DNA from 4 places in the Streptomyces sp. NPDC033178 genome. Region 1 is predicted to be linked to each of the others. Evidence: riboswitches for the same ligand, from Rfam matches in the RefSeq annotation. Region 1 holds a riboswitch; each other region holds the start of a gene.
The links. A riboswitch is a leader RNA that binds a small molecule or an ion and turns the genes downstream of it on or off. The one in region 1 is predicted to bind cobalamin.
Positions count from the first base shown of each region.

Region 1 (7,121 bases):
CACCCGGTGCCAGGCGTCCAGCAGCCGGAGCCCCCGCGCGGGGCGGCCGAGACACGCCAGGCGCTCGTGCGCGCGGCCCGGCGGATTCTCGCCGAGAACGGTGACACCGGCGTGAGCATCCAGGCGATTGCGGAGCGCGCCGACGTGGGGTTCGGCTCCTTCTACAACCACTTCGCGTCGAAGGCGGAGCTGTTCGACGCGGCCGTCGCGGACGCCCTGGAGGAGTTCGGCCAGACCTTCGACGAGCGCCTGAGCGGGATCGACGACCCGGCGGAACTCGTGGCGGCGGGCTTCAGGCTCAGCGCCAGAATGGCCGATTCGCATCCGGAGCTGATGCAGGTCCTGCGCCGCCGGGGCCTTGAGCCCCTCCACTCCGACCGCGGGCTCGCTCCCCGTGCCCTGCGCGACCTGGAGGTCGGTGTCGCGTCCGGCCGGTTCTCCCCCGTCGATCCGACCGTCGCGCTGACCGCGCTGGGCGGGACCCTGCTGTCCCTGGTGGAGCTGAGGTTCACCCGCCCGGACATGGACGGCGACGAGGCCGCCGTGAACCTGGCCGAGATGGTCCTGCGCATGCTGGGCGTCCCGGCCGACGACGCCCACGACGTCGCCCGGCGGCCACTCCCCGACCTCGGCTGACGAACGGGTCCGGGCAGGCCCAGGAGCCGTAGTCCGCCTCCGTGGGAGAATCGGATAGCCATTTCCACCCCCTGCATCCGCGAGGACGTGCCGTGCCCAAGCCCGTGGTCCGTGAGCCGTTGCGAAGCAATTCGCGTTCCAACCGGGCCCGCATCCTCGCCACCGCCCGACAGGAGCTCGGACGGAACCCCGACGTCACCCTGGAGGAGATCGCCCGGGCGGCCGGCGTGGTCCGCCGTACGCTCTTCGGGCACTTCCCGGGGCGCGCGGCCCTGCTGGACGCTCTCGCCGAGGAGGCGTCCGAGGCCCTGCGCGGCGTCGTGGCCCGTTTGCCGGACGAGGCCGAGGCACCCGATCGTGCGTTCGCGCGGTTCGTCCTGTCGATCTGGTCGGTGGGGGACCGGTACCGGCTGCTCCTGGCACTCGCCCGCCAGGATCTGGGCGTGGAGAGGGTGTCCGAGGTGCTGGCCCCGGCCCGGGACGTGGCGACGGCCGTCCTCGAACGAGGGCAGCGCGCGGGTGTGTTCCACGAGCACCTGCCGGCGGTGGTCCTCAGCTCCGGCCTGGAGGCCCTGGCCATCTCCCTGCTCGAAAGCGTCAACACGGGGGCATGGGAGGACGACGGGACACGGACCGCCATCGCCACGCTGGTCGCGGCGGGAGTATCGGAGAAGGAGGCGTCCGCGGTCGTCGAGAGCGTGGCGTCGGAGGAACGCGCCGAGGCCGCCGACGCGTAGAGGCGTATGTGACACATAGGGTGTATATGGCGTATGGGATGCTAGGCAACCGGTTCGTCGTGTCGTGGCGTCTTGATCATCGGAAGGAACGTCACGCCCGCACGAACAGGAAGTACGGCCTTGGACACCTCAGGATCCCGCTCCGGTCCCAGTTCCAGCACCACCTCCAGCACCACCTCCAGTTCCAGTTTCGGTTCCGGTTTCGGTCCCGGCTCTCGTGCCGCCCGCTTCAGCTCGCGCCCGAGCCGTCGTACGGCGCTGGCCCTGGGCGCCGGAGCGGCGCTGGCGGTCACCGTGCCGACGGCGGCGCACGCCTCGGCCCCCGGCGGAGAGAGCCTCGCGGGACAGCTGGGTGACCTGGAGCGGGAGTACTCCGCGCGCCTGGGGATCTTCGCCCACGACACGGCCACCGGCCGGACCGTGGCCTACCGCGCCGACGAACGCTTCCCGATGTGCTCGGTGTTCAAGATGCTCACGGCCGCGGCGGTGCTGAGGGACCTCGACCGTGACGGCGAGTTCCTGGCCCGGCGCATCCGGTACACCAAGGAGTACGTCACGGCCGCGGGCTACGCCCCGATCACGGGCACGGACGAGAACGTCGCGAACGGCATGACGGTCGAGGAGCTGTGCTCCGCCGCTGTCTCCCAGAGCGACAACGGCGCCGCCAACCTCCTCCTGCGCGAGCTGGGCGGACCGACCGCGATCACCCGGTTCGCCCGCTCGACCGGGGACAGGATCACCCGGCTCGACCGGTGGGAGCCCGAGCTGAACTCGGCGGAACCCTGGCGGAAGACCGACACCACCAGCCCGCGCGCCATCGGGCAGACCGGCGCGCGGCTCGTGATCGGCAGGGCGCTCCCGGCCGAGGACCGCGAACGGCTGACCGGGTGGCTGATCGCCAACACCACCAACACCGAGCGCTTCCGCGCGGGCCTGCCCAGCGACTGGACCCTCGCGGACAAGACCGGGGGCGGCTCGTCGTACGGGGTCGCCAACGACGTGGGCGTCGTATGGCCTCCCGGGCGGCCGCCCCTGGTGCTGGCCGTTCTGTCGACCAAGTACGCCGCCGACGGGCCCACGGAGAACTCGCTGGTCGCCAGGGCGGCAGCGCTGGTGGCGGCGGAACTCACCTGACGAGACAGGGCGCCTCCGACACAGCGCCCGGGGACATCCGTGTCCCCGGCCGCCACGTCGGAGGTATCGGATCAGTCGGCGGTGGGCAGTTCGGCCCGTACCGCATGGGCGGCCGCGACCAGGTTGTCCAGGGACGCCCGGGTCTCGGGCCAGCCGCGGGTCTTCAGGCCGCAGTCGGGGTTGACCCAGAGCCGTTCGGCCGGGATGGCCTCAAGCCCCTTGCGCAGCAGGGCGGCTGCCTCGTCCGCGCTGGGCACGCGCGGGGAGTGGATGTCGTAGACGCCGGGCCCGGCCTCCCGCGGATAGCCGTGCGCGGCCAGTTCGCGGGCAACCTGCATGTGGGACCGGGCGGCCTCCAGGCTGATGACGTCCGCGTCGAGGTCGTCGATCGCCTGGACGATGTCGCCGAACTCGGCGTAGCACATGTGGGTGTGGATCTGGGTGGCCGGCCGGACCCCTGCGGTGGTGAGCCGGAACGCCTCGGTGGCCCACGCCAGATAGCCGGGGCGGTCGGCGGCACGCAGCGGCAGGGTCTCGCGCAGCGCGGGTTCGTCGACCTGGATGACCGAAGTCCCGGCCGTCTCAAGGTCGTCGACCTCGTCGCGCAGGGCGAGGGCGACCTGGCGGGCGGTGTCGCCGAGCGGCTGGTCGTCGCGGACGAAGGACCAGGCGAGCATGGTGACCGGCCCTGTGAGCATGCCCTTGACGGGGCGCTGGGTCAGGGACTGGGCGTACGTCGTCCAGCGCACCGTCATCGGCTCGGGGCGGGAGATGTCGCCGGCCAGGATCGGCGGACGGACGTAACGGGTGCCGTAGGACTGCACCCAGCCGTGCTGCGTGGCGAGGTAGCCGGTGAGCTGCTCGGCGAAGTACTGGACCATGTCGTTGCGTTCGGCCTCGCCGTGCACGAGGACGTCCAGGCCGGTCTTCTCCTGGAAGGAGATCACCTCCTGGATCTCGGCCTTGATGCGCTCCTCGTAGCCGGCCGTGTCGATGCGCCCGGCGCGCAGGTCGGCGCGGGCGACGCGCAGTTCGGCGGTCTGCGGGAAGGAGCCGATGGTGGTGGTCGGGAGGAGGGGCAGACTCAGGTGGGCGCGCTGTGCGGCGGCTCGTTCGCCGTACGGCTGGGAGCGGCGGGCGTCGGTGTCCGTGACCGCACCGACCCGCGCCCGTACGGCCGGGTCGCGGGTGATGGGCGAGTTCGCGCGGGAGGCCAGGGCGGCCCGGTTGGCGGCGAGTTCGCCGGTGATCGTGCCCGTCCCCTGGGCGAGCCCCCTGGCGAGGGTGACGACCTCGGCCGTCTTCTGCCGGGCGAAGGCGAGCCAGCGCAGGATCTGCGGCTCGATGTCCCGTTCGGCGGTGGCGTCGAGGGGCACGTGGAGCAGTGAGCAGGACGTGGCCACGTCGACCCGGTCGGCCAGCCCCAGCAGGGTGCCGAGCGTGGCGAGGGACTTGGTGAGGTCGTTGACCCAGATGTTGCGCCCGTTGACCACGCCCGCGACCAGGCGCTTGCCGGGCAGTCCGCCCACGGCGGCGAGCGCGTCCAGGTTGCCGGCGGCCGCCTCGGTGAAGTCGAGGGCGAGGCCGTCGACCGGGGCCTTGGCCAGCACCGGCAGGGCGTCGCCGAGCCGGTCGAAGTAGGAGGCGACCAGCAGCTTCGGACGGTCGGTGAGCGCGCCGAGGTCGCGGTAGGCGCGCGTGGCCGCGTTCAGTTCGGCGGGCGTACGGTCCTGGACCAGGGCCGGTTCGTCGAGCTGCACCCACTCCGCGCCCGCCGCCCGCAGATCGGAGAGGACCTCGGCGTACACCGGCAGCAGCCGGTCCAGCAGGGTCACCGGGTCGAAGTCCGCGGCCACACCGGGCGCGGGCTTGGCGAGCAGGAGATAGGTGACGGGTCCGACGAGGACCGGGCGGGCGGTGAGACCGAGCGCGAGTGCTTCGCGGAGCTCGGCGACCTGCTTGGCGGAATCGGCGGTGAAGACGCTGTCAGGGCCCAACTCCGGGACCAGGTAGTGGTAGTTGGTGTCGAACCACTTCGTCATCTCCAGCGGCGCCACGTCCTGGGTGCCGCGGGCCATCGCGAAGTAGCCGTCGAGCGCGTCGGCCTCGACCGAGGCGCGGTGGCGCCCGGGGATCGCGCCGACCATGACGCTGGTGTCCAGGACATGGTCGTAGTACGAGAAGTCGCCGGTCGGCACCTCGTGGATGCCGGCCTCGGCCAGCTGCCGCCAGTTGGTGCGGCGCAGTTCGGCGGCGGTGGCCCGGAGGGCGTCGGCGTCGACGCGGCCCTTCCAGTACCCCTCGATCGCCTTCTTCAGTTCCCGGCCCCTGCCCTGACGGGGGTAGCCGTACACGGTGGCCCGTGCCGCCGCGGCTGCGGACTTCGATGTCACGGAACTCTCCTTCGCGAGATGTCTCCCTGAGATCCCGGGACGGGACGTGGGCGCGAAGGGGTGACGAACCCGGCAGAGACACCTCTCGCGCGGCAAGGCGCGGTCGTCCGCCGGATATGTACGCCTGACCCGCCCACGAGGTCACCGGGATTGTCCGTACGCGATCGGTCACGTACGGGCAGATGGCAGGTCTTCGGACTCGCGAGCACGCCCTCCGTACGGAGGACACCTACTGGCCGTCGCTTCCCAGGCCCCCGCTTCTCGGGGCCCAGTGCGTATGACGGCGGTCGTTCCCGCTCACCGCTGCGGGGCAGTCCCGGATTCCCACCGGGTTCCCTCTTGCGACGCATCCCGCCTGGCGGACGGGGCGAACCAGCTGCACCGGTCAGCCTAGGGGTCGCGGCCTCACGACGTGGAACATTGCCCATATGCCGGACGGCTGTACGAGACACCGGGTCGTACGAGACACCGCCCAGGCCAACTGGACGGGCGCCGCCCCACTCCTGTGGCGCCGCCCGCCCCGGTCCCCCACTGCCACCGGCCCCTCAACCGGTGACGGGCCGGGCCCCTCAGCCCTGGGCATACACGGGGAACCCGCGGCCCGTCCTACGCGGTCCCGCTCACTCCGGTCCTGCCCGGTCCGACCCGGTCCCGCTCAGTCCGTCTCGCCGCCGAACGCCCGCAGGATGCGCTCGGCGGCGAGTGTGGCCGTCAACTCGCCGTCCCTGACCCGCTGTTCGAGACCGGGCCCGAGGGCGCGTACGGCGGGATCGGAGTGCAGGCGGCCGAGGAGTTCGTCGCGCACCATCGTCCAAGTCCAGTCGACCTGCTGGTCACGGCGTTTGGCGGCGAGGCGGCCGGTCGAGTCGAGCAGCGTACGGTGCTGTTCGAGACGCTCCCAGACCGTGTCCAGGCCGGTCGACTCACGGGCGCTGCAACTCAGCACCGGTGGCGTCCAGGCGGCGTCTGCGGGGTGCATCAACCGCAGCGCGCCCGCCAACTCCCTTGCCGCGCCCCGGGCTTCCCGCTCGTGCGGTCCGTCCGCCTTGTTGACGGCGATCACGTCGGCCAGCTCCAGGACACCCTTCTTGATGCCCTGCAACTGGTCCCCGGTCCGGGCGAGGGTGAGGAGCAGGAACGAGTCGACCATGTTCGCGACGGCGGTCTCGGACTGGCCGACGCCGACCGTTTCGACGAGGACGACGTCGTAACCGGCCGCCTCCATCACCACGATCGACTCCCGGGTCGCCTTGGCGACCCCGCCGAGCGTCCCGGCGGTGGGGGAGGGGCGAATGAAGGCCGCCGGGTCGACGGCCAGGCGTTCCATGCGCGTCTTGTCGCCCAGGATGGACCCGCCCGTCCGGCTCGACGACGGGTCGACGGCGAGCACGGCGACCCGGTACCCGAGCGAGGTGAGCAGCGTGCCGAACGCGTCGATGAACGTCGACTTGCCCACGCCCGGGACGCCGCTGATGCCGATCCGCCGCGCCCTCCCGCTGTGTGGCAGCAGCTCGGTCAGCAACTCCTGTGCCATCGCCCGGTGTTGGGGCCTCGTCGACTCGACGAGCGTGATGGCGCGCGCCACCAGCGCCCGCTTCCCGTCGAGTACGCCCTTCACATAGGTGTCGAGGTCGATCGCCATGGGGCTCAGAGGTCGTGGCCGAGGTCGGTGGCCAGACGCTCGACCAGGTCGTACGCCGCGTCCGGGATCACGGTCCCGGGCGGGAAGACGGCCGCCGCGCCCATCTCCACGAGCGTGGGCACGTCCTGCGGCGGAATCACCCCACCGACCACGATCATGATGTCCTCGCGCCCCTCCTCCGCGAGCTGCTCCCGCAACGCCGGTACGAGGGTCAGGTGCCCGGCGGCCAGCGAGGACACCCCGACGATGTGCACGTCCGCCTCGACGGCCTGGCGGGCCACTTCACCCGGCGTCTGGAACAGCGGGCCGACGTCCACGTCGAAGCCGAGGTCGGCGAAGGCGGTCGCGATCACCTTCTGGCCGCGGTCGTGGCCGTCCTGGCCCATCTTGGCGACCAGGATGCGCGGGCGACGGCCCTCGGCCTCCTCGAAGGAGTTCACCAGCGTACGGGTGCGCTCGACGGACGGGGACTCGCCGGCTTCGGTGCGGTACACACCGGAGATCGTACGGATCTGGCTCGCGTGCCGCCCGTACACCTTCTCCAGGGCGTCGGAGATCTCGCCGACAGTGGCCTTCGCA
Region 1 is NZ_JBVIPT010000019.1:74,927-82,047, reverse strand. Features, by position in the region: gene ACZ5VQ_RS37685 (TetR/AcrR family transcriptional regulator) at 7-636, shown strand; gene ACZ5VQ_RS37680 (TetR/AcrR family transcriptional regulator) at 729-1,373, shown strand; gene bla (class A beta-lactamase) at 1,632-2,507, shown strand; gene metE (5-methyltetrahydropteroyltriglutamate--homocysteine S-methyltransferase) at 2,579-4,900, opposite strand; cobalamin riboswitch at 5,068-5,292, opposite strand; gene meaB (methylmalonyl Co-A mutase-associated GTPase MeaB) at 5,556-6,542, opposite strand; gene scpA (methylmalonyl-CoA mutase) at 6,548-7,121, opposite strand, start outside.

Region 2 (7,121 bases), on a different contig from region 1:
CCCAGGTCTGCCGGGCGCGTACGGCGGTGGAGCAGAGCGCCAGGTCGGGCAGGCAGTCGATGTCGGCCAGCGCGCGTCCGGCGGCCGGGGCGTCGCGGCGCCCGCGCGGGGCGAGCGGCCGCTCGTGGTCGGGGACGCCGTCCGGCCAGGCCGACTTGGCGTGCCGCAGGACGACCAGGCGGCGCAGCGGGCCCGTTCCGGCGCGCGCGATCACGAGGGGGTCCCGCGGCCGATGTCACGGGTGAGTTCGAGCCCGAGGAGCCGGTCCGCGTAGGCGTACGTCTCAAATCGGGCGCCGTCCGGGACGGTCCCCGACGTCTCCACCTTGCGCAGCACGGCGAGTACGGCGGGCACGTCCAGGTCGTCCTCCCAGGCGGCGCGCAGCTGTTGGCGTACGGGATCGGGGATGGGGCCGGACGGCCGGGTCGCCCAGGTGGCGACGGCGCCTCGCCAGCGCCGCAGGGTGTCCTCGGCGTCGGTGAGGGCGGTCTCGTCGAGCCGGAGGGGTTCGCGGCGGGGGCATGCGAGCAGGGCGAGGCGGAGGGCCGAGGCGCGCTCGTCGTCGTCCGCCACTCCGCTCTCGGCGTCGGCCGGGGCGACCTCGACCCGCAGACCGTTCGCCGCCTCGCCGTCCTCACCCGCCCCGTCCACCGCACCAACCTCCGGGGCGCTCACGTGCAGCACCTGGGCCTCGCCGAGGCCTGATCCGCTGTCCCGTTCGTCCTCGAACGGCCGGATACCGAGTGCCGCGGCGCGGGCCCGGAGTTCCGTACGCCCCTCCGTGCCGGTCAGTACGGTCCAGACGGGCGTCCCGCTGATCTCCAGGGCGCGTACGAGGACGTCGGCGACCAGGAGCACGCGCAGGCCTGTGGTGTCGGGGCGGGGCACATGGGCCTCGACGCGGGTCAGGCCCCGGCGGGCGGGGGTGGCGTCGGTGGGCTCGCCGGTTCGGGCGTCGGTGATACGCAGCACGGGGTGAGCGTAGGCGCGTGCGGGGTCCGGCGCAGGGAGGCGGACGTCATTTCCGGACACGTGTTCGCGAATCACCGGTGCGGCCAGCATGATTCACCGGTGCACCGGTCAACTCACGGTGCCCAGGAAGCGCACGTGCGGCCGGTCGTCGGGGCCCTCCCGTGTGACGGCGGCCCTGACCCCGTACACCTCGGCGATGAGCTCTTCCGTGAGGATGTCGCCCGGACTGCCGCAGGCCACGACGTGCCCCTCGCGCAGGACGACGAGCCGGTCGCAGTACATCGCCGCGAGGTTGAGGTCGTGCAGGGCGACGACGCTGGTGACCGGGAGCGAGGTGACGAGGGTCAGCAGGTCGAGCTGGTGCTGGATGTCCAGGTGGTTGGTCGGTTCGTCGAGGAGCAGTTCGCGGGGTTCCTGGGCGAGGGCTCTGGCGATCTGCACGCGCTGCCGCTCGCCGCCGGAGAGGGTGTGCCAGGACTGGCGGGCGAGTCCGGTCAGGCCGGTGCGCTCCAGCGCGTCGCGCACGGCCCGCTCGTCCGCCTCGGACGCGGGGGTCCAGGCGCGGCGATGGGGTGTGCGGCCGAGCCGTACGACATCCAGGACGCTCAACTCGACCTGGGTGTCCGCCTGTTGCTCTACCACGGCGACACGGCGGGCGATGTCGCGGCGGCCCAGTTCGGCGAGGGGGCTGCCGTCGAGGGTGACGACACCGGAGGCGGGAGCGAGGACGCCGGCGAGGAGACGCAGGAGGGTGGACTTGCCGGAGCCGTTCGGGCCGAGCAGTCCGACGGTGGTGCCGGGGGCTGGGGTGATGCTGACGCCGTCGAGGATGACACGGTCGTCGGCGGTGCGCGTGACGCGGTGGGCGCGGAGGCCCTCTCCGGGTGCCGCCTGCGCGTGCCCGGCCCCTTGCGCGGCAAGCGCGGGCCCAGCGCCCTGTGCCGCCTGCGTGCGCCCGGTTCCCGGTGCCGCCCGCGTGGGCCCGGTGTTCTTGATGTCCTCCGTCGTCATCACGCCCTCCGCGTCCGGTACAGCACCAGCACGAACACCGGTACGCCGATCAGTGAGGTCACCACGCCCACCGGTACCTCCTGGGGATCGAGGACGGTACGGGCCAGGGTGTCCACCCACACCAGGAACACCGCTCCGGCGAGGGCCGTGACCGGCAGCAGCCGGGCGTGCCCGGACCCCACCAACGCCCTTGCCGCATGCGGCAGTACGAGGCCGACGAAGCCGATCGCACCCGCCGAGCTGACGAGCGCGGCGGTCAGCAACGCCGTGGCACAGAGCAGCACCAGTCGCGTACGGGCGACGGAGACCCCGAGCGTCGCGGCGGCGTCCTGGCCGAAGGCGAACGCGTCGAGCGTCCGCGCGTACCCGAGGCACACCAGCAGCGTCACCGCGAGCACCGCGAAGCACACCCAGACGTCGGTCCAGCCGACCCCGCTCAGCGAACCGAGCAGCCAGAACAGCACCCCGCGGGTGGTCTCGGCGTCGGCGGCGGTCATCACGACGAAGGAGGTGAGCGCCGAGAAGAGCTGCATCGCGGCGACCCCGCTCAGCACCACACGGTCCGTCGCCCCGCCGAGCGTGTGGCTGAGCAGCAGCACGAGCCCGAAGGACAGCACCGCGCCGAGGAACGCGCCCGCGGAGACCGATACCAGGCCCCCGCCGACGCCGAGGACGACCACGGTCACGGCGCCCGTCGAGGCGCCCGAGGACACACCGAGGACGAACGGGTCGGCGAGCGGGTTGCGCAGCAGGGACTGCATCACCGCGCCGCACACGGCGAGTCCGGCCCCGCACACGGCCGCCAGGAGCGTGCGCGGCAAGCGCAGCTCCCAGACGATCCCCTCCCGGATCGGGGTCAACTCCGAGCTGCCCCAGCCGAGATGGGACGCGACCACGGACCAGACGTCGCCGACCCGGATGTCCGCGGGGCCGATGGTGATCGCGACGGCGACGGACAGGAGGAGCAGGGCGACGCCCGCGGCGATGAGCAGTCCCAGGCGCGGCCGTGTCACCCGGCGAGCCCGAACTCCCGCAGGGCGGAGGCGACTTGCTCGACGCCCTCGACCGTGCGGATGGTCGGGTTCATCGCCTGCCCGCTGAGCAGGACGTACCGCTTCTTCTTTACTGCAGTCATGTTCTTGGTGACCGGGTCGGACTCCAGGAACTCGATCTTCTTCTTCGCGGACTCGGCGGTCTGCGACTTGCGCGTCAGGTCGCCGATGACGAGCACGTCGGGGTCGCGGTCGGCGACGGTCTCCCAGTTGATCTGGGGCCACTCCTCGTGCGTGTCGTCGAAGACGTTCTTCGCGCCGAGGGTCCGGGTGATGACGCCGGGAGCGCCGCAACAGCCCGCCATGTAGGGCGAGTCGGAGTTGGCGAACCAGTACAGGAGGGTGACGTCGGAGGCGTCGATCCCCGAAGTGGCCTTCTTCGTCCGCCGCTTGAGGTCTGCGACGAGCTGCTCGCCCCGCTTCTCGACGCCGAACACCTGGGCCAGGTCGCGCACTTCGCCGTAGACGGCGTCGATGCCGAGGGCCTTCTTCCGCGCGCCGTCGCCGCCCGAGTCGTTGTCCTTGCCGACGCAGTCGGAGGGCGAGACGTAGGCGGGCACGCCGAGCTTCTCGAACTGCTCCCGGGTGGCCACGCCGCCCTTGCCGAGTGTCGACACGAACGAGGCAGCGACGAAGTCGGGGTCGGCGTCCAGGACCCGTTCGAAGGAGGGGTTGTTGTCGGCGATCCGCTCCACCTTCGCGTTCGCCTTCTCCAGGCCCTTCATCACCGGGTCGGTCCAGGTGGCGGTGCCGGCCATGCGGTCGGCGAGGCCGAGCGAGAGCATGATCTCGGTGGTGCCCTGGTTGAGGGACACGGCCCGCTCGGGCGGAGACTCGACGCGTACGGTCTCGCCGCAGTTGTCGAGGGTGACGGCGGCCCCCGAGTCCGTGTCGGACGACGAGTCCCCCGAACCGCAGCCGGTCAGCAGGAGAGCCCCGGACAGGACCAGGGCAGCGGGACGGGCAGCAAGACGTGCTACGGGCACGGGAGTTCCTCAGGCGTCGAGGGCTCGAACGCGGAGCCCGGTCGTACGGTGCTCCCCCGTCGGCGCGTGACCGCGGAGGCCGCCAGCAGGTCTTCGGACTCGGGGTCACCCGGACGAGGCGCCTTCCCGGACCGTCATGCCGGTCCAGTGGCCGATGCCACGCCCGTCACCCTCACCGCTGCGCGTCAGCTCCGGATTCCCACCGGATTCCCTGACCCACGTACATGGGTTCGACTGGCCTCGGCAAGCTATCACGGCGGGTCTCGCGGACCGGCGGACGGACCGGCGGACAGACTGGCGGACAGACTGGCGGACAGACTGGCGGACAGATCGGCGAACGGATGGGCGGACGGACCGGCAGGGCGGGGCCCAGCAGCCGCTCCACCTGTTCCGGCGGTGTTCACGGCTACGCCACACCCCTGCCCACAGCCCTGCCCCCGCGGCCTGAATGAGTGGTTCCGCTAGCTGAGTCTCTCGGAGGCACCGGAGGGCCACCCCATGACCGGGATCGAAATGGCGGGTACCGCACCCACTCCCCCGCCCTCGTCCACACCCGCTTCCCCGTCACCGTCACCGCCCCCGTCCTCGTCCTCGTCCTCGCCCGCATCCTCGATCAACCGTCGCCGCTTTCTGCTCGCGTCCGGTGCCGTCGCGGCGGGAGCGACCGGAGGAGCGGCGGCCGTCCTCCCACGGCAGCGCCCGGCCCCCTCCGTGCAGCCCGCGTCGGAGAGTGCGGCCCCGCAGCCGGCCCCCGCCACCCGACGGCCGACGCCGCGACGCGCGGCCCCGTACGCGACGACCACCCTGGAGACGACGGCCCGCCTCGGAGGCCGCGCGCACGCCGGCACCTACCGACGGCTCGTCCCGGGCCCCGGCTGGCCCGTGGTCGTACGCGGAGACCTTGCGCCTGCCGCCACCGGCCGCCAGGACCGGCGTACACCCCTCGCGTGCTTCGTGCAGTTCACCGACCTCCACCTCACCGACGTGCAGAACCCGCTGCGCACCGAGTTCCTGCGGTCGCGCAAGCCTGCCGCGTGGCGAGCTCAGGAGGCGCTGACGGTGGCGGGGGCGGTGGCGCTCGTGGAGCAGGTGAACGCGCTCGGCGAGGGTCCGTACACCGGTCTCGCGCCCTCGTTCGTGATGACGACGGGCGACAACATCGACAACAACTCCGCGATCGAACTGGAGTGGTTCCTCACGCTGATGAGCGGCGGCAGGATCACGCCCAACACCGGGGATCCGTCGGCGTACGAAGGCGTCCAGAACTCCGGCCTGCCCCTCTACTGGCATCCGGACGACGCGGCCCTGCGCGACCTCGACAAGCGGCGCGGGCTGCCCCGCATCCCCGGCTTCCTCGACGCCGCGATACGGCCCGTGACCAGCCCGGGGCTCGACATCCCCTGGTACTCCACGGTCGGCAACCACGACGACATACCCGGCGGCTGTCTGTCACCCGCGCTGGGCGACTTCGCCGTCGGCTCCCGCAAGCTGCTGTCGGTCCCGGACACGGACGCGGCCGCCTACGCGAAGGCGCTGAACTCCGGCGACGACCCCAAGAGCGAGGTGCTCACGGCGATCCTGAAGCGGCACACGGCCTCGGCGCGGACCGTGACGGCCGACGAACGGCGCCGCCCGTGCACCCCGCACGACTACCTGGCCGCGCATCTCGACCCCGCGCGCACCGGCGCGGGCCCGGTCGGCCACGGCTACACGGAGAACAACCTCGACGGCGACCGGATGTACTACACCTTCCGGGTGGCCGAGAACGTCATCGGCATCAGCATCGACACGACGTACCGCAGCGGCCACTACGAGGGCTCGCTGGGCACCGATCAACTCCGCTGGCTGGAGCGGACGCTGGCCGCGCACAGCTCCCGGTCCTACGACGCCGACGGCCGTCTCGTACGCAACGCCGGGGCCGACGACGCCCACGTCCTGGTCTTCAGCCACCACCACAGCCCGAGCATGACCCGCCGCCCCGACGCCGCCCGTACGGAGGAGCCGCGGCACGACGGCGCCGAGGTCCTCGCCCTCCTCCACCGGTTCCCGAACGTGGTGGCCTGGATCAACGGCCACAGCCATGTCAACCGGATCACGCCCCACGCGCACGCCACGCCCGCCCGGTCCTTCTGGGAGGTCAACACCGCCTCCCACCTGGACTATCCGCACCACGCCCGCGTGATCGAACTCGCCGACAACGGGGACGGCACGGTGTCCCTGTTCGCGACCCTCGTCGAGTCCGCCGCACCGCACCGCACCGACCCGGACTTCGCCGACCTGTCGGCGGTGGGCCTCGCCTCCCTGTACCGGGAGCTGTCGTACAACGCTCCCGACCTGGCCACGGGCATGACGAAGGGCGTCCACGAGAGCTGGGCCGGCGGTCCCGGCGACCGCAACGTGGAACTGCTGGTGGCCGCCTCCGCGACACGCTGAGGCCGTCGCGCCGAGGCCGCTGCCCGGCGCGAGCCCGGTGGCCGCCTCGGCGCGAGCCCGGTGGCGGGGGGAATCACCGCGCCGCTCTCACTGTTGTCGCGCGCAGCAGCTCTCGTACGCATCCCAAGGAGGCCGACCGTGTACGGCGACCCGGCAACGATCCGCAAGATCCTCAGCGAGCTCGGCGACACCTGGGCGATCGTGGGCCTGTCGTCGAACGAGCGGCGCGCCGCGTACGGCGTGGCGAACGTCCTCCAGCGCTACGGCAAGCGCATAGTCCCGGTCCACCCCAAGGCAGAGACGGTCCACGGCGAAAAGGGGTACGCCTCGCTGGAGGACATCCCCTTCGAGGTCGATGTCGTCGACGTGTTCGTCAACAGCGACCTCGCCGGCCCCGTCGCCGACGAGGCGGTCGCCATCGGTGCCAAGGCGGTCTGGTTCCAGCTGGGCGTCATCGACGAGTCCGCCTACGACCGCACCCGCGCGGCCGGCCTCGACATGGTCATGGACCGCTGCCCGGCGATCGAGATCCCGCGCCTGGGCTGACGTGCACGGTGGGTGCGGGAGGTGAACCCACAGCAGAGCGGGATGTGAACCCACAGCAGAACAGGGGCAGTTGGGCCGGTTATTGGTCTAGGCCAAACCGCCCTGCCCCAGTATCCTCATC
Region 2 is NZ_JBVIPT010000010.1:91,324-98,444, reverse strand. Features, by position in the region: gene ACZ5VQ_RS24755 (SixA phosphatase family protein) at 1-214, opposite strand, end outside; gene ACZ5VQ_RS24750 (hypothetical protein) at 211-972, opposite strand; gene ACZ5VQ_RS24745 (ABC transporter ATP-binding protein) at 1,081-1,983, opposite strand; gene ACZ5VQ_RS24740 (FecCD family ABC transporter permease) at 1,983-2,996, opposite strand; gene ACZ5VQ_RS24735 (ABC transporter substrate-binding protein) at 2,993-4,021, opposite strand; cobalamin riboswitch at 4,089-4,275, opposite strand; gene ACZ5VQ_RS24730 (TIGR03767 family metallophosphoesterase) at 4,520-6,454, shown strand; gene ACZ5VQ_RS24725 (CoA-binding protein) at 6,593-7,000, shown strand.
Region 2: linked by a shared signal. The riboswitch ahead of ACZ5VQ_RS24735 (ABC transporter substrate-binding protein) and the one ahead of metE (5-methyltetrahydropteroyltriglutamate--homocysteine S-methyltransferase) in region 1 are both predicted to bind cobalamin.

Region 3 (7,121 bases), on a different contig from region 1:
ATCAACTCGTCGCCGTTGTCCGGGTATTCGGTCAGGGAGTACCCGGCGTCCCGCAGCGCGTCGAGAACCCGTACCGCCGAGGCGGGGGTGTCGAGGCCGACCGCGTTGCCTACCCGGGAGTGCTTGGTTGGATAGGCGGTGAAGACGAGCGCGAGCTTCTTCTCCGCGTTGGGCTTGTGCTTCAACCGGGCGTGGCGCACGGCGATTCCGGCGACCCGGGCGGCGCGCTCGGGGTCGGCGACGTACACCGGAACGTCGTCGGGACCCTGTTCCTTGAAGGAGAACGGGACCGTGATGAGGCGTCCGTCGAACTCGGGGATCGCGACCTGCATCGCCGCGTCCATGGGGGAGAGGGCGGCGTCGGACCCGGCCCAGGCGGACCGTGACGAGGTGAGGCAGAGCCCTTGCAGGACAGGGATGTTGAGGTCGGCGAGCGCGCCGATGTCCCAGGCCTCCTCGTCACCGCCCGCGGACGCCTGCGAGGCGTGCGTGCCGCCGGCGGCGAGAACCGTCGCGACCAGCGCGTCGGCCTTGCCGAGGATCTCGTACAGGCCCGCGTCGGCGTCGCGCAGCGAACCGCAGTACACGGCAAGGGCGTTCGCGCCCCGGGCCTCGATCGCGTCGCACAGGGTGTCCACGAAGGCGGTGTTGCCGCTCAGCTGGTGCGCCCGGTAGAAGAGCACGCCCACGGTCGGACGGCCCTCGACGTACGCGCGCTCGCCGTGGACCCCGAACTCGGGCATCTTCCGGGGCTCTTCGAAGCCCTCGCCCGTCAGCAGCACGGTGTCGGACAGGAAGCGGGCCAGCTCGGTCAGGTTCTCCGGGCCGCCCTCGACCAGATAGCGCAGCGCCTCCGCGACGACACCGGCGGGCACGGACGACTCGGCCATCAGCTCCGCGTCGGGGACGGACTCCCCGCCCAGCAGCACGGTCGGGATCCCGGACGCCTTGAGCGCGGCGAGCCCGTCCTCCCAGGCACGCTTGCCGCCGAGCAGCCGTACGACGGCGACGTCCGCGCCGCGGACCAGCGCGGGAAGCTCCTCCGCGACATCCACGCGGGTGGGATTGCCGATCCGGTACGCGGCGCCGGCGGCACGCGCCGCCAGCAGATCCGTGTCGGCGGTCGACAACAACAACACTGTGCTCATGCGGGTGCTCCCGGTGGAATGAAGGGCAGTCCTGTCGGCGCGCCGGACTCGATGAGCCGCCACAGCGCGTCCGTGTCCGCGTGTTCCTCGATCAGATCGCCGAGCCGGTCCAGCTGCTCCTCGCGCAGCGACCCGAACGACGTGCCGGCGGCCGGTACGAAGCGGCGCCCCGCGGCGGCCGCCACCTCGCGAAGGAAGGCCCGGCGGAAGCCGTCCGACTCCAGCGAGCCGTGCCAGTGCGTGCCCCAGACCTCGCCGACCCGGCAGCCGTCCAAGAAGGGTTCCCCGCCCGTGACATGGGCGACCCCGTGGTGGATCTCGTACCCCTCGACGGGCTCGCCGAGCGCCGCGCCGACGGGCCGGGTCAGGGTCTTCTCCCGCGCGAACCGCACGCGCACGGGGAGGAGTCCGAGCCCGTCCACCTGGCCTGCGCGCGACTCGACCTCGTCCTCGATGTGCTCGCCGAGGATCTGGAAGCCACCGCAGATACCGAGGACGGGACGCCCCTCCGCGGCCCTTCTGGCGAGGGCGTCCGCGAGGCCGCGCTCCCGCAGCCACTCCAGGGCCCTGACCGTGCCACGGGTGCCGGGCACGACGACCAGGTCGGCGTCGACGAGTTCTTCGGCCCGGTCCACGAACCGCACGACGACGCCCGGTTCGGCGGCCAGCGCGTCCACGTCCGTGAAGTTGGACATCAGCGGGATCGCGCAGACGGCCACCCGCAGGATGTCCTCGCCGACGGGGGAGGAGACCGCCGACTCCCGGACCGAGCCCCTCAGCGAGACCGCCATCCCGTCCTCCTCGTCGATGCCGAGACCGTGCTGGAAGGGCAGGACCCCGTACGTACGACGTCCGGTGAGGTTCTCGAGCATGTCGAGGCCGGGCTCCAGCAGGGACACGTCCCCGCGGAACTTGTTGACGAGGAACCCGGCGACGAACTCCTGGTCCTCGGGCGAGAGCAGCGCCACGGTTCCGAAGAAGGAGGCGAAGACACCCCCGCGGTCGATGTCGCCGACGACGAGCACGGGCAGCCGCGCGCCCCGCGCGATCCCCATGTTCACGATGTCCGTCCGCCGCAGATTGATCTCGGCGGGACTGCCCGCCCCCTCACAGATCACCGCGTCATACGTGCCCCGCAACTCGGCGAGGCACTCCAGCACGGTCCCGAGGAGCTGTTCCTGACGCCCGCCGTGATAGCCGCGGGCGCTCATCTCCCCGACGGGCCTGCCCATGAGGACGACCTGACTGCTCCGGTCGCTGCCCGGCTTGAGCAGTACGGGATTCATGAGCGCGGTGGGCTCCACGCGCGCGGCCTGTGCCTGCATGGCCTGCGCCCGCCCGATCTCGGCGCCCTCCCGCGTGACGAACGAATTGAGCGACATGTTCTGCGCCTTGAAGGGCGCCACCTTGACACCCTGCCGCACCAGCCACCGGCAGATCCCGGCCGTCACGACGCTCTTGCCCGCGTCGGAGGTGGTACCGGCGACGAGCAGCCCGCCACCCGTTCCCCCGCTCGTTCCCCGACTCATGACGTACGCCCCTTCGTGCGAAGGCTGTTGACGAGGAGCCGTCCGGCGACACTCACGCCGAGCGCGAGCAGGCCCACGCGCCGCGAGAGCCGCACGGCCCGCTCGATGTCCCCGACCTCCACGGCCCGCCCTTCACCGTTGAGTACGGGCCGGTGCTCGACCCTTCCCGCGTACGAGAGCGTCCCGCCCAGCCGCACGCCGAGCGCCCCGGCGAACGAGGCCTCGACGGGCCCGGCGTTGGGACTCGGGTGCTTGACGGCGTCGGCACGCCAGGCGCGTACGGCTCCGCGCGGATCGCTTCCCGTGACGGCCGCGAGGACGGCGGTGAGCCGCGCCCCGGGCCACCCCGCGACATCGTCGAGCCGCGCGGAAGCCCAGCCGTACCGCCGGTACTTGGCGGACCTGTGCCCGACCATGGCGTCGAGCGTGTTCACGGCACGGAAGCCGACGAGTCCCGGCACACCGGCCGCGGCACCCCACACGAGGGCGCCCACGACGGCGTCCGAGGTGTTCTCGGCGACGGACTCGACGACGGCCCGGGCGATCCCGTCGGCGTCCAGCGACTGCGGATCGCGCCCGCAGAGGTGGGGCAGCCGCTCCCGGGCCACCTCGATGTCCCCGGCGGCGAGCGCCCCGCCGATGGCCCGGGCCTCCCGCCCGAGCGAAGTCCCGCCGACGACGGACCAGGTGGCGGCGGCGGTCAGGGCGACGGAGGCGGCAGGAGAGGGACGCACGGAACGCCCGGCGAGCGCGGCGATCGAGGCGGCCCCGCCGACACACACGGCGGTGTGCAGAGCGCCCCACCCCCGGTGGTCCCGCCACAGCACCCGCTCCACGGCACCCGCGGCCCGTCCGAACGCGGCGACCGGATGCCCCCGGCGGGGATCGCCGAGCAGCAGGTCACCGAGGAGGCCGGCGGCGGCGCCGTACGCGAAGACGCGGTCGGCACGCATCGGTTCAGCCGACCGTCAGGTCGGGCACAACCGTCGCTGGAAAGGCAATTGGGCAGCCGCGCATGGCGATTTGTCCTCACTCAGGGTGTCCGCGCCCTGGTTCGACGAGACCGACGGCGAGAGTTCCTGGCTCCCGGGGTGTCGATTCCCCGGTAACAGTGGCGGGACCGCGCCGGATTCGCACCGGCTTCCTCTCCTGCCGCCGTACATGGCTCCGGCAGTCCACCACGCCCACGAACACCCGTCAACTTGCTGTTGACCTGCGACGGGAGAGTGTGCTGAGGCCCACACACGGACACGACTCCGCCCCGCCGACCGGGGGGTCGGCGGGGCGGAGCCGCGCGGGACGGAGGTGCCGGACGCGTCAGGCGACGATCAGATAGATCCCGTACGCCACCGCCGCCGCGCAGGCGGCGAAGCAGGCGTACGCGCCCGTGACCGCGAGGGTCGCGGTGTCGCCCTGGGCGGAGGCCGACTCGCGCTTGGAGAGGCCGACGATGCCGAGGGTGAAGAGGCCCACGAGGGCGACGGTGACGATGAGGCTGACTCCGAAGACGGAGCCGAGGGCTGCCCAGTCGATCTTCATGCTGTGGGTTCCTTACACCGTGGCCGTACGGGCGGGCTCGGTGGCGTCCGGGCCCGGGATGGTGGTTTTGAGGTCGTCGGCCGCGGCGACCGTGCCCGCCGGCGGCGGGGTGACGGCGGCGATGGCGGTGGTCACGACGCCGGCGGGCTCGCCGTTGACGTCGTTCACGTTGTCGACGGTGACGGGCTGGCGGCGGGAGAGCGTCCAGATGACCGCCGAGCCCGCGATCAGCAGCGCGCCGGTGAGGACGATGCCCCAGGTGCCCTGCTTGGTGAGGAACTCGGCGCCCGCGCCGACCAGACCGGCGGCGGGAAGCGTGAGGCCCCAGGCGACGAACATCCGGGTCGCGGTCGACCAGCGGACGACGCCCCCCTTGCGGCCGAGGCCCGAGCCCATCACGGCGCCGGAGCAGGACTGGGTGGTGGAGAGCGAGAAGCCGAGGTGCGAGGAGGCCAGGATGACCGTCGCGGCACTGGTCTGGGCGGCGAAACCCTGCGGCGGCGCGAGGTCGGTGAGGCCCTTGCCCATGGTGCGGATGATGCGCCAGCCGCCCAGGTAGGTGCCGAGCGCGATGGCGATACCGGCCGAGACGATGACCCACAGGGGAGGGTTCGACCCGGGCGCGAGCACACCGCCGGTGACCAGGGCGAGCGTGATGATGCCCATGGTCTTCTGCGCGTCGTTCGTGCCGTGGGCCAGCGAGACCAGGCCCGCGGAGGTGATCTGGCCCGCGCGGTAGCCCTTGGAGGTCGCCTGTTCACCGGCCTTGTTGCTGATGCGGTACGTCAGCCGGGTGGCGAGCATCGCGGCGAGGCCGGCCACCAGCGGCGCGGCGATCGCGGGGAGCAGGACCTTGGTGACGACGGTCGAACCGTTCACCGACGACCAGCCGGCCGACATGACCGCGGCGCCGATCAGGCCGCCGAACAGTGCGTGCGAGGAGCTGGAGGGCAGACCCAGGAGCCAGGTCAGCAGATTCCACAGAATGGCGCCGACGAGCGCCGCGAAGATCACTTCGGTGCGGATGCCCTCTTCGTTGATGATGCCGCCGGAGATCGTCTTGGCGACCTCCACGGAGAGGAACGCACCGACGAGGTTCAGCACGGCGGACATGGCCACCGCCGTCTTGGGCTTCAGGGCACCGGTCGAGATGGTCGTCGCCATCGCGTTGGCTGTGTCGTGGAAACCGTTCGTGAAATCGAACACGAGAGCGGTAACGATCACGATTCCGAGGAGGAGCGTGATGTGTTCCATTTACCCAGGCTTCTCTTGGACGTCAGTGGCACAGGGACCGTAGGCAACCTGGATGAACGGAAGATGAACTGAGGTGGGCGACAGGGTGGCCCAATAGAGGTGCCGCCACTCCGCTTGTGTCGGAGTGGCGGCAAGAGGTCTCGAACAGAGGCGGAATTCAGGGGTCCGCTACCCCTATCGTTCCCTCGCGAACGCCCTGAGCTGGTTCAGGGATCCGTTGAAGAGATTCTGGTCACCCGGCAGGCTGCCGCCGTTGTCGTACTGCCAGAAGGTCCAGAAGTTCCAGCCTGACGGCAGCGACCCCGCAGTCGAGCTGTAGCGGGCCAGCCAGAGCGGATGGTTCGCGGCGAACGCGGCGCTGTTGCCCGTGCACATCTTCCACCAGTTGTAGTTGGTGTAGATCACCGGCCGACGGCCGGTCTGCCGCTTCACCTCGTTGCTGAAGGCCTTGATCCAGCTGACCATCTTGCTCTTGCTCAGGCCGTAGCACTTCTTCTTGCCGTACGGGTTGTACTCGATGTCCAGCGCGGGCGGCAGCGTCCAGCCGTCCGCGCGCCAGCCGCCGCCGTTGCGTACGAAGTACGCGGCCTGTGTCGTCCCCGAGGACTTGTGCGGCAGTGCGAAGTGGTACGCCCCGCGGATGATGCCCGCGCCGCGTGCCCCGTTGTACTGCTGGTTGTAGTACGGATTGCGGTACGTGTGCGACTCGGTGGCCTTCACATAGACGAACTTGGCGCCTTTGCTCTTCGCGCTCGACCAGTTGACGTTCTTCTGGTGCGAGGACACGTCGTGGCCCTTGGGCTTGGCGGCCGCCGAGGCCGGCACCTCGGCGAGAGCGGTGCCGCCGAGCGCCAGCGTCGCGACGGAGGCGGCGACGAATCGGGCGCGCTGAAGGGACAGTTTGCGATCACGAGCCATGTTTCCCCCCCGGAATGGCGACGTGCACGAAAAATCTCCCAGAGGTTACTGGAAGATCCTTGAAAGCCCGTCGCATGCCGGTCATTCGCTCCCGGCAGGCGATTCATGCCCTTGTGCGACCTTTCGGATGCGTCGGTCGCGCCCTAAAGTGCCCTGCCCGCGCCGGGGTTGAGCCGCGCGGCTGGCAGGATCGCGGCATGGCTGAGCAGCGGCGGGACACAGGAGACGGACGGGACTCGGGGGAGCGGGACGCGCCCCCGGCGCGGGAGGCGCTGGAGCGGGCGTGGGACGACCTCGTGGCGACGGCCCGCCGGACGGCGGACGAGGGTCTGGTCGTCGGCACATCGGGCAACGTCTCGGTGCGCGTGGGCGACACCGTCCTGGTCACGCCGAGCGGAGTCCCGTACGACCGGCTGGCCCCCGAGGACCTCTGCGGGGTCTCCCTCGACGGCCGGCAGGTGCTCGGTTCGCTCGTTCCGACAAGCGAACTGCCCATGCATCTGGCGGTCTACCGTGCCACCGACGCGCGCGCCGTCGTCCACACCCACGCGGTGCACGCCACGGCCGTCTCGACCCTCGTCGAGGAGCTGCCGCTCATCCACTACATGGCCGCCGCGCTCGGCGGTCCCGTCCGTGTGGCCCCCTACGCCACCTACGGCACGGAAAAGTTGGCCGAGAACATGCTCCAGGCACTCCGGGACCGCACCGCCTGTCTCCTTCAGAACCACGGCAC
Region 3 is NZ_JBVIPT010000005.1:452,994-460,114, forward strand. Features, by position in the region: gene cobN (cobaltochelatase subunit CobN) at 1-1,148, opposite strand, end outside; gene ACZ5VQ_RS15620 (cobyric acid synthase) at 1,145-2,677, opposite strand; gene ACZ5VQ_RS15625 (cobalamin biosynthesis protein) at 2,674-3,630, opposite strand; cobalamin riboswitch at 3,729-3,872, opposite strand; gene ACZ5VQ_RS15630 (hypothetical protein) at 3,995-4,216, opposite strand; gene ACZ5VQ_RS15635 (inorganic phosphate transporter) at 4,229-5,470, opposite strand; gene ACZ5VQ_RS15640 (lysozyme) at 5,645-6,388, opposite strand; gene ACZ5VQ_RS15645 (class II aldolase/adducin family protein) at 6,586-7,121, shown strand, end outside.
Region 3: linked by a shared signal. The riboswitch ahead of ACZ5VQ_RS15625 (cobalamin biosynthesis protein) and the one ahead of metE (5-methyltetrahydropteroyltriglutamate--homocysteine S-methyltransferase) in region 1 are both predicted to bind cobalamin.

Region 4 (7,121 bases), on a different contig from region 1:
AGGTGATCCGGCGCAACACCACGATCCTGCCGCTGTACTCGCTGATGCTGGGCCTGCTCGCGCTGCTCGGGTTCATGGCGATCGCGGCCGGGGTCAAGGTCAGCAACGGGCAGTTGGCGATCCCGCAGCTCTTCGAGGACATGTTCCCGGCATGGTTCGCGGGGGTTGCCTTCGCGGCGATCGGTATCGGTGCGCTCGTGCCCGCGGCGATCATGTCCATCGCGGCGGCGAACCTCTTCACCCGCAACATCTACAAGGACTTCATCCGGCCCGACGCGACGCCCGCCCAGGAGACCAAGGTCTCCAAGCTGGTCTCGCTGCTCGTGAAGGTGGGTGCGCTGGTCTTCGTCCTGACCATGGACAAGACCGTGGCCATCAACTTCCAGCTGCTGGGCGGGATCTGGATCCTGCAGACCTTCCCGGCGCTGGTCGGCGGGCTGTTCACCCGGTGGTTCCACCGGTGGGCGCTGCTCGCGGGGTGGGCGGTCGGCATGCTGTACGGCACGGTGGCTGCTTATGGGGTGGCTTCGCCCACGCAGAAGCACTTCGGTGGTTCCTCGAAGGAGATTCCCGGGATCGGGGAGATCGGGTACATCGGTCTGACGGCGTTCGTCCTGAACGTGGTCGTGACGGTCGTCCTGACCTTCGCCCTCAAGGCCCTCAAGGCGCCCGAGGGCATCGACGAGACGTCCCCCGAGGACTACACAGCGGACGCGGGCGACAAGGGTGTGCAGGTCGAGCTGCCGCCGGCGACGGCGGGGGCGGGGGCGGGGCACTAGCCTTTTTTCGCCCCCGCCGCCCCTACCCATTCCCGTCCCTTCCTCGGGGGCTCCGCCCCGAACCCCCGCTCCTCAAACGCCGGAGGGGCTGACTATTAGCCCGTCCGGCGTTTGAGGACGAGGCCGTTCAGGCCGAAAGGGGGGGTCTGGGGGCGCAGCCCCCAGGGACGGGACGGGTAGGGGCGGCGGGGGCGACAACTGCCCCTGGCGGCACGGCAGTCCGCGGTTACGCTGGGCGTCATGAGCGTTGGTTCGCCGATCGTCCTCGACAGTGATCCCGGCATAGACGACGCCGTGGCTCTCCAGTACCTCCTGGGCACAGGCAGGTGGGACCTCAGGGCCTACACCTCCGTGGGCGGCAACCTCCCCGCCGAGCAGACCTACCGCAACGCCCGCGCCCTCGCGAGAGCCCTCCGTATCGACACCGACATCCCGGTCCACCGCGGAGCGGCCCGCCCCCTCACCCGCCTCCCGTACACGGCCGCCGGCCACTTCCACGGCCCCGAGGGCCTCGGCCACGAGACACTCCCCGACTCGACCGCCGCACACCTGACGGAGTCCTCCGCACAGGCACTGCTGCGGCTCTCCCGGGAGCACGAGGGCGAGCTGACGGTGTGCGCCACCGGCCCGCTCACCAACGTGGCCATCGCGCTCCTGGAGGACCCGGCCTTCGCCCACCGAGTGAAGAAGTTCGTGTTCATGGGCGGCAACGCGCAGGTGCCCGGAAACATCACCCCGGTCGCCGAGTTCAACATGTGGGCGGACCCGGACGCCGCCGAGGTGGTGCTCTCCTCGGGCATCCCGTTCACCATGGTCGACCTGGACGCCTCGCACCGCTGGCTCTTCGGCCCCGCCGACCTCGCCGCGCTGGAGGCTGCGGGGGCGGGCACGGCGCTCGCGGCCCGGCTGCTGCGGTTCTACATCGACTCCTACCGCCGCCACGGCGGAGGCGACTCCTGCCCGCTGCACGACCCGCTCGCCGTGGGCGTGTGCGCGGACGAATCCTTCGTGACGCTCGCGGAGGGAGCCGTCGTCGTCGAGTGCGCCAGCGAACTCACCCGCGGCCAGACCGTGTTCGTCCCCGCGGCCGCCCAACGGAACTACTACACGGAGTCGCCCGCCCTGACCGCCCGCACCCGCCACACGGGCCGCGTGGCCCTCGGCCCGGGCCCACGCGACTTCACGAAGGACTTCGTCACGGCCCTGCCGCAGTGGCCGGCCGTGGGCTGAGCCCGCCCCCTCGGACGCCCCTGGCACCGGCGCGACGGCCCCGGCACCGGCACCGGTGCGCGAGAAACTCGGCGGCCCCTTGCCGTACCCCTCCGGCACACTGCCAAGCATGGACATCGTGATCAGACGGGCGAAGCCCGAGGAGTACGAGGCTGTGGGCGAGATCACCGCGCAGGCCTATCTCGGGGACGGGCTGCTCGACTTCGGGGAGAGCGACGAGTATCTGGGCGAGCTGCGGGACGTGGCGAAGCGGGCCGCCGCAGCGGACGTACTGGTGGCCGTGGTGGGGACAGGCGCGGGCGAGCGGGTCGTCGGCTGCGTGACCTTCGTCCCGTCCGGCGGTCCGATGGCCGACATCGCACGCGAGGGCGAGGCCGAGATACGGATGCTGGCGGTCGCGAAGGAGGCCCGCGGGCACGGCGCCGGAGAGGCTCTCGTGCGCGCCTGCGTCGACCGCGCCCGGGCCACGGACGGCTGCGTACGCCTCGTGCTGTCCACCCAGCGCACCATGCACAGCGCCCATCGCATCTACGGACGCCTCGGCTTCACCCGCGCCCCGGACCGCGACTGGAACCCGATCCCGGACCTCGACGACATCATGCTGCTCACCTACGAGTTGACGCTCTGACACATACCGATACACCCTCCGAAGCCGATACGACACACAACATGTGGGGGTGCTTCCCGAGCCCGGCACAAGATGTATGCTCATGCTCGTTGTCGCCGCAGGGGAATCCGGTGCAAATCCGGAACTGTCCCGCAACGGTGTACTTGTGCATGTCTGTCCCCAGGGGAGAGCCGTGCGCCTGGTCAGTCCGAGGACCTGCCGACAGCGTGCCCAGGCCACCCGGCCCGGGTGCCATGACGTCCGGGCCTCGCGGAGTGGGCCGGTGGACGCGGCGTACCGCTGCGCAGAGCGTGTACCCCCGTGTGCCCCGAACCCCTCTCCCCGCAGGCCCCGTGCCGAGCGAGGGAGAGCCCCACGTGACCATCGCGCCAGCCGATCCGGTCTCAGCGAAAGCGCCCCAGTACCAGCAGGACAGGGCCGAGGCCGACGGACCGGGAACCGTGTTGCTGCGGACCCTGACCGACCTCACCGCCGACCTTCCCGACGCCGATCCCGGCAGGGTCGCCGCCGCCGCGCTGCGCGGCCGGTCCTCCGTGGGGGCCGACGGGATCACCGCGGAGCTGCGCGAGCTGGCCACGGAGGCGGCCGCGGGCCTCATCTCCGAGGACCCCGTGTACTCGAAGCTGGCCGCCCGTCTGCTGACGATCGGCATCGCCGAGGAGGCCGCCTCGCAGGGGGTCAGGTCCTTCTCCGAGTCCGTCGCGGTCGGCCACCGCGAGGGCCTGATCGCCGACCGCACCGCCGAGTTCGTACGGACCCACGCGGCCCGTCTGGACGCGCTGATCGACCTCGAAGGGGACGACCGCTTCGGCTACTTCGGCCTGCGCACGCTGCACAGCCGGTATCTGCTGCGGCACCCGATCACGCGGTCCGTCATCGAGACGCCCCAGCACTTCATGCTGCGCGTGGCGAGCGGTCTCGCCGAGGACACCGTGCTCGATTCAAAAGCGGGGACCCGCGCCCTCGACGAAGTGGCCGCGCTGTACCGGCTGATGAGCCGCCTCGACTACCTGCCGTCCTCCCCCACGCTCTTCAACTCCGGTACGCGGCACCCCCAGATGTCGTCCTGCTACCTCCTCGACTCCCCGCTGGACGAGCTGGACTCCATCTACGACCGGTACCACCAGGTGGCCCGCCTCTCGAAGCACGCGGGCGGCATCGGCATCGCGTACTCCCGTGTCCGCTCGCGCGGTTCCCTGATCCGCGGGACGAACGGGCACTCCAACGGCATCGTCCCGTTCCTGAAGACGCTCGACGCCTCGGTCGCCGCCGTGAACCAGGGCGGCCGGCGCAAGGGCGCGGCCGCGGTCTACCTGGAGACCTGGCACTCCGACATCGAGGAGTTCCTGGAGCTGCGCGACAACACCGGTGAGGACGCCCGCCGTACGCACAACCTGAACCTCGCGCACTGGATCCCGGACGAGTTCATGCGCCGGGTGAACGAGGACCGCGTGTGGTCGCTGTTCTCGCCGTCGGACGTGCCCGAGCTGGTCGACCTGTGGGGCGAGGAGTTCGACGCCGCCTACCGCAAGGCGGAGGACCAGGGGCTCGCCAAGAAGACCATCCCGGCCCGCGATCTGTACGGCCGCATGATGCGCACCCTCGCGCAGACCGGCAACGGCTGGATGACCTTCAAGGACGCCGCCAACCGCACGGCCAACCAGACCGCGCTGCCCGGCCACACGGTCCACTCCTCCAACCTCTGCACGGAGATCCTGGAGGTCACGGACGACGGCGAGACGGCGGTCTGCAACCTCGGTTCGGTCAACCTCGGCGCGTTCGTGATCACGGCCCCCGGGGCCACCGAGGTCATCGACTGGGAGCGGCTGGACTCGACCGTCCGTACCGCCGTCACCTTCCTCGACCGGGTCGTCGACATCAACTTCTACCCGACCGAGCAGGCGGGCCGCTCCAACGCCAGGTGGCGGCCGGTGGGCCTGGGCGCGATGGGTCTGCAGGACGTCTTCTTCAAGCTGCGGATGCCCTTCGACTCCGCCGAGGCCAAGGCGCTCTCCACCCGGATCGCCGAACGCGTCATGCTCGCCGCGTACGAGGCGTCCGTCGACCTCGCCGAGCGCAACGGCCCGCTGCCCGCCTGGGAGAAGACCCGTACGGCACAGGGGGTGCTGCACCCCGACCACTACGACGTGGAGCTCAACTGGCCGGAGCGCTGGGCCGCGCTGCGGGAGCGGATCACCTCGGTCGGCATGCGCAACTCGCTGCTGCTCGCGATCGCGCCCACCGCGACGATCGCGTCCATCGCGGGCGTCTACGAGTGCATCGAGCCTCAGGTCTCCAACCTCTTCAAGCGCGAGACCCTCTCCGGCGAGTTCCTCCAGGTCAACTCCTACCTGGTGGCGGAGCTGAAGAAGCTCGGCGTGTGGGACACCCAGACCCGGGAGGCGCTGCGCGAGTCGAACGGCTCGGTGCAGGGCTTCACATGGGTGCCGCAGGACGTGCGCGATCTGTACCGCACGGCGTGGGAGATCCCGCAGCGCGACCTGATCGACATGGCGGCGGCCCGGACCCCGTTCCTGGACCAGTCCCAGTCGCTGAACCTGTTCCTGGAGACGCCTACCATCGGCAAGCTCTCCTCGATGTACGCGTACGCCTGGAAGTCGGGGCTGAAGACGACGTACTACCTGCGCTCGCGCCCGGCGACGCGCATCGCCCGTGCCGCGGGTTCCTCGTCGGCCGCGGGCGCCCCCATTCCCGTACAGGCGACTCCCGACGAGGACGCCGTCGCCTGCTCACTTGAGAACCCCGAGTCCTGCGAGGCCTGCCAGTAATGACCACCGCTCCCGAGAACACAGAGAACGCCGAGAAGGTCCAGAAGAACCTGCTCGACCCGGGCTTCGAGCTGACTCTGCGTCCCATGCGCTACCCGGACTTCTACGAGCGCTACCGGGACGCGATCAAGAACACCTGGACCGTCGAGGAGGTCGACCTCCACTCGGACGTCACCGACCTGGCGAAGCTGTCACCGGGCGAGCAGCACATGATCGGCCGGCTGGTCGCGTTCTTCGCGACGGGCGACTCGATCGTGTCGAACAACCTGGTGCTGACGCTCTACAAGCACATCAACTCCCCCGAGGCGCGGCTGTATCTGAGCCGTCAGCTCTTCGAGGAGGCGGTGCACGTCCAGTTCTACTTGACGCTGCTCGACACCTACCTGCCCGACCCGGCGGACAGGGCGGCGGCCTTCGACGCCGTCGAGAGCATCCCGTCCATCCGCGAGAAGGCCGAGTTCTGCTTCAGGTGGATGGACTCGGTGGAGAAGCTGGACCGGCTGGAGACCAAGGCCGACCGCCGCCGCTTCCTGCTCAACCTCATCTGCTTCGCCGCGTGCATCGAGGGGCTGTTCTTCTACGGTGCCTTCGCGTACGTCTACTGGTTCCGCAGCCGGGGTCTGCTGCACGGTCTGGCGACGGGCACCAACTGGGTGTTCCGCGACGAGACGATGCACATGAGCTTCGCCTTCGAGGTCGTGGACACCGTCCGCAAGGAGGAGCCGGAGCTCTTCGACGACCGGCTCCGGGAGCAGGTCACCGACATGCTCCGGGAGGCCGTCGAGGCCGAACTGCAGTTCGCGCGCGACCTGTGCGGTGACGGCCTCCCGGGGATGAACACCGACTCGATGAGGCAGTACCTGGAGTGTGTCGCCGACCAGCGCCTGACGCGCCTCGGCTTCGCTCCGGTGTACGGCTCCGAGAACCCCTTCTCCTTCATGGAGCTGCAGGGCGTTCAGGAGCTGACCAACTTCTTCGAGCGCCGGCCTTCGGCGTACCAGGTGGCCGTGGAGGGTTCGGTCGGCTTCGACGAGGACTTCTGATCCTTGCGGTGTCCCTGCTCGGCCTCCCTGAGCTGACGGTCGATGCGCCGGTCGCGCACGATGCCGATCACCGAGGGGAGGACGAGCAGGACCAGGATTCCGAGGACGAAGAGCATTGAGATCAGGCCTTCCAGCTGTGTCGTTTCCATGGACACCACTGTCGCGCCGATTGCTCCTTACCGTGAGTGGCAGTACTGCCGCACACCCTCGATTTCCTGCCAGATCGGGTGCACACTGGGAAACATGCTCAACAACGTGGCTGTCGTCCTGCTCGACGGTGTGCATCCTTTTGAACTCGGTGTGGTCTGCGAGGTGTTCGGCCTCGACCGCAGCGACGAGGGGCTGCCGGTGTACGACTTCGCGGTGGTCTCCGCGGAGACTCCGGGCGCGAGCCTCAGCACCCACGTCCCCGGGTTCACGGTCGCCACTCCGTACGGGCTCGACCGGCTGGAAGAGGCCGACCTGGTCGTCGTACCCGCCGGGAGCACCTACGCCGTGCGCGAGTATCCGCCCGAGATGCTCGACGCACTGCGCCGGGCCGTGGACCGCGGGGCCCGGGTCCTGAGCGTCTGCTCCGGGGTCTTCGTGCTGGGCGCCGCCGGGCTCCTGGACGGGCGGCGCTGCGCCGTGCACTGGCAGCACGTGGACACGC
Region 4 is NZ_JBVIPT010000002.1:528,055-535,175, reverse strand. Features, by position in the region: gene mctP (monocarboxylate uptake permease MctP) at 1-779, shown strand, start outside; gene ACZ5VQ_RS06275 (nucleoside hydrolase) at 1,020-2,009, shown strand; gene ACZ5VQ_RS06270 (GNAT family N-acetyltransferase) at 2,119-2,637, shown strand; cobalamin riboswitch at 2,714-2,854, shown strand; gene ACZ5VQ_RS06265 (ribonucleoside-diphosphate reductase subunit alpha) at 2,994-5,426, shown strand; gene ACZ5VQ_RS06260 (ribonucleotide-diphosphate reductase subunit beta) at 5,426-6,469, shown strand; gene ACZ5VQ_RS06255 (hypothetical protein) at 6,382-6,618, opposite strand; gene ACZ5VQ_RS06250 (helix-turn-helix domain-containing protein) at 6,713-7,121, shown strand, end outside.
Region 4: linked by a shared signal. The riboswitch ahead of ACZ5VQ_RS06265 (ribonucleoside-diphosphate reductase subunit alpha) and the one ahead of metE (5-methyltetrahydropteroyltriglutamate--homocysteine S-methyltransferase) in region 1 are both predicted to bind cobalamin.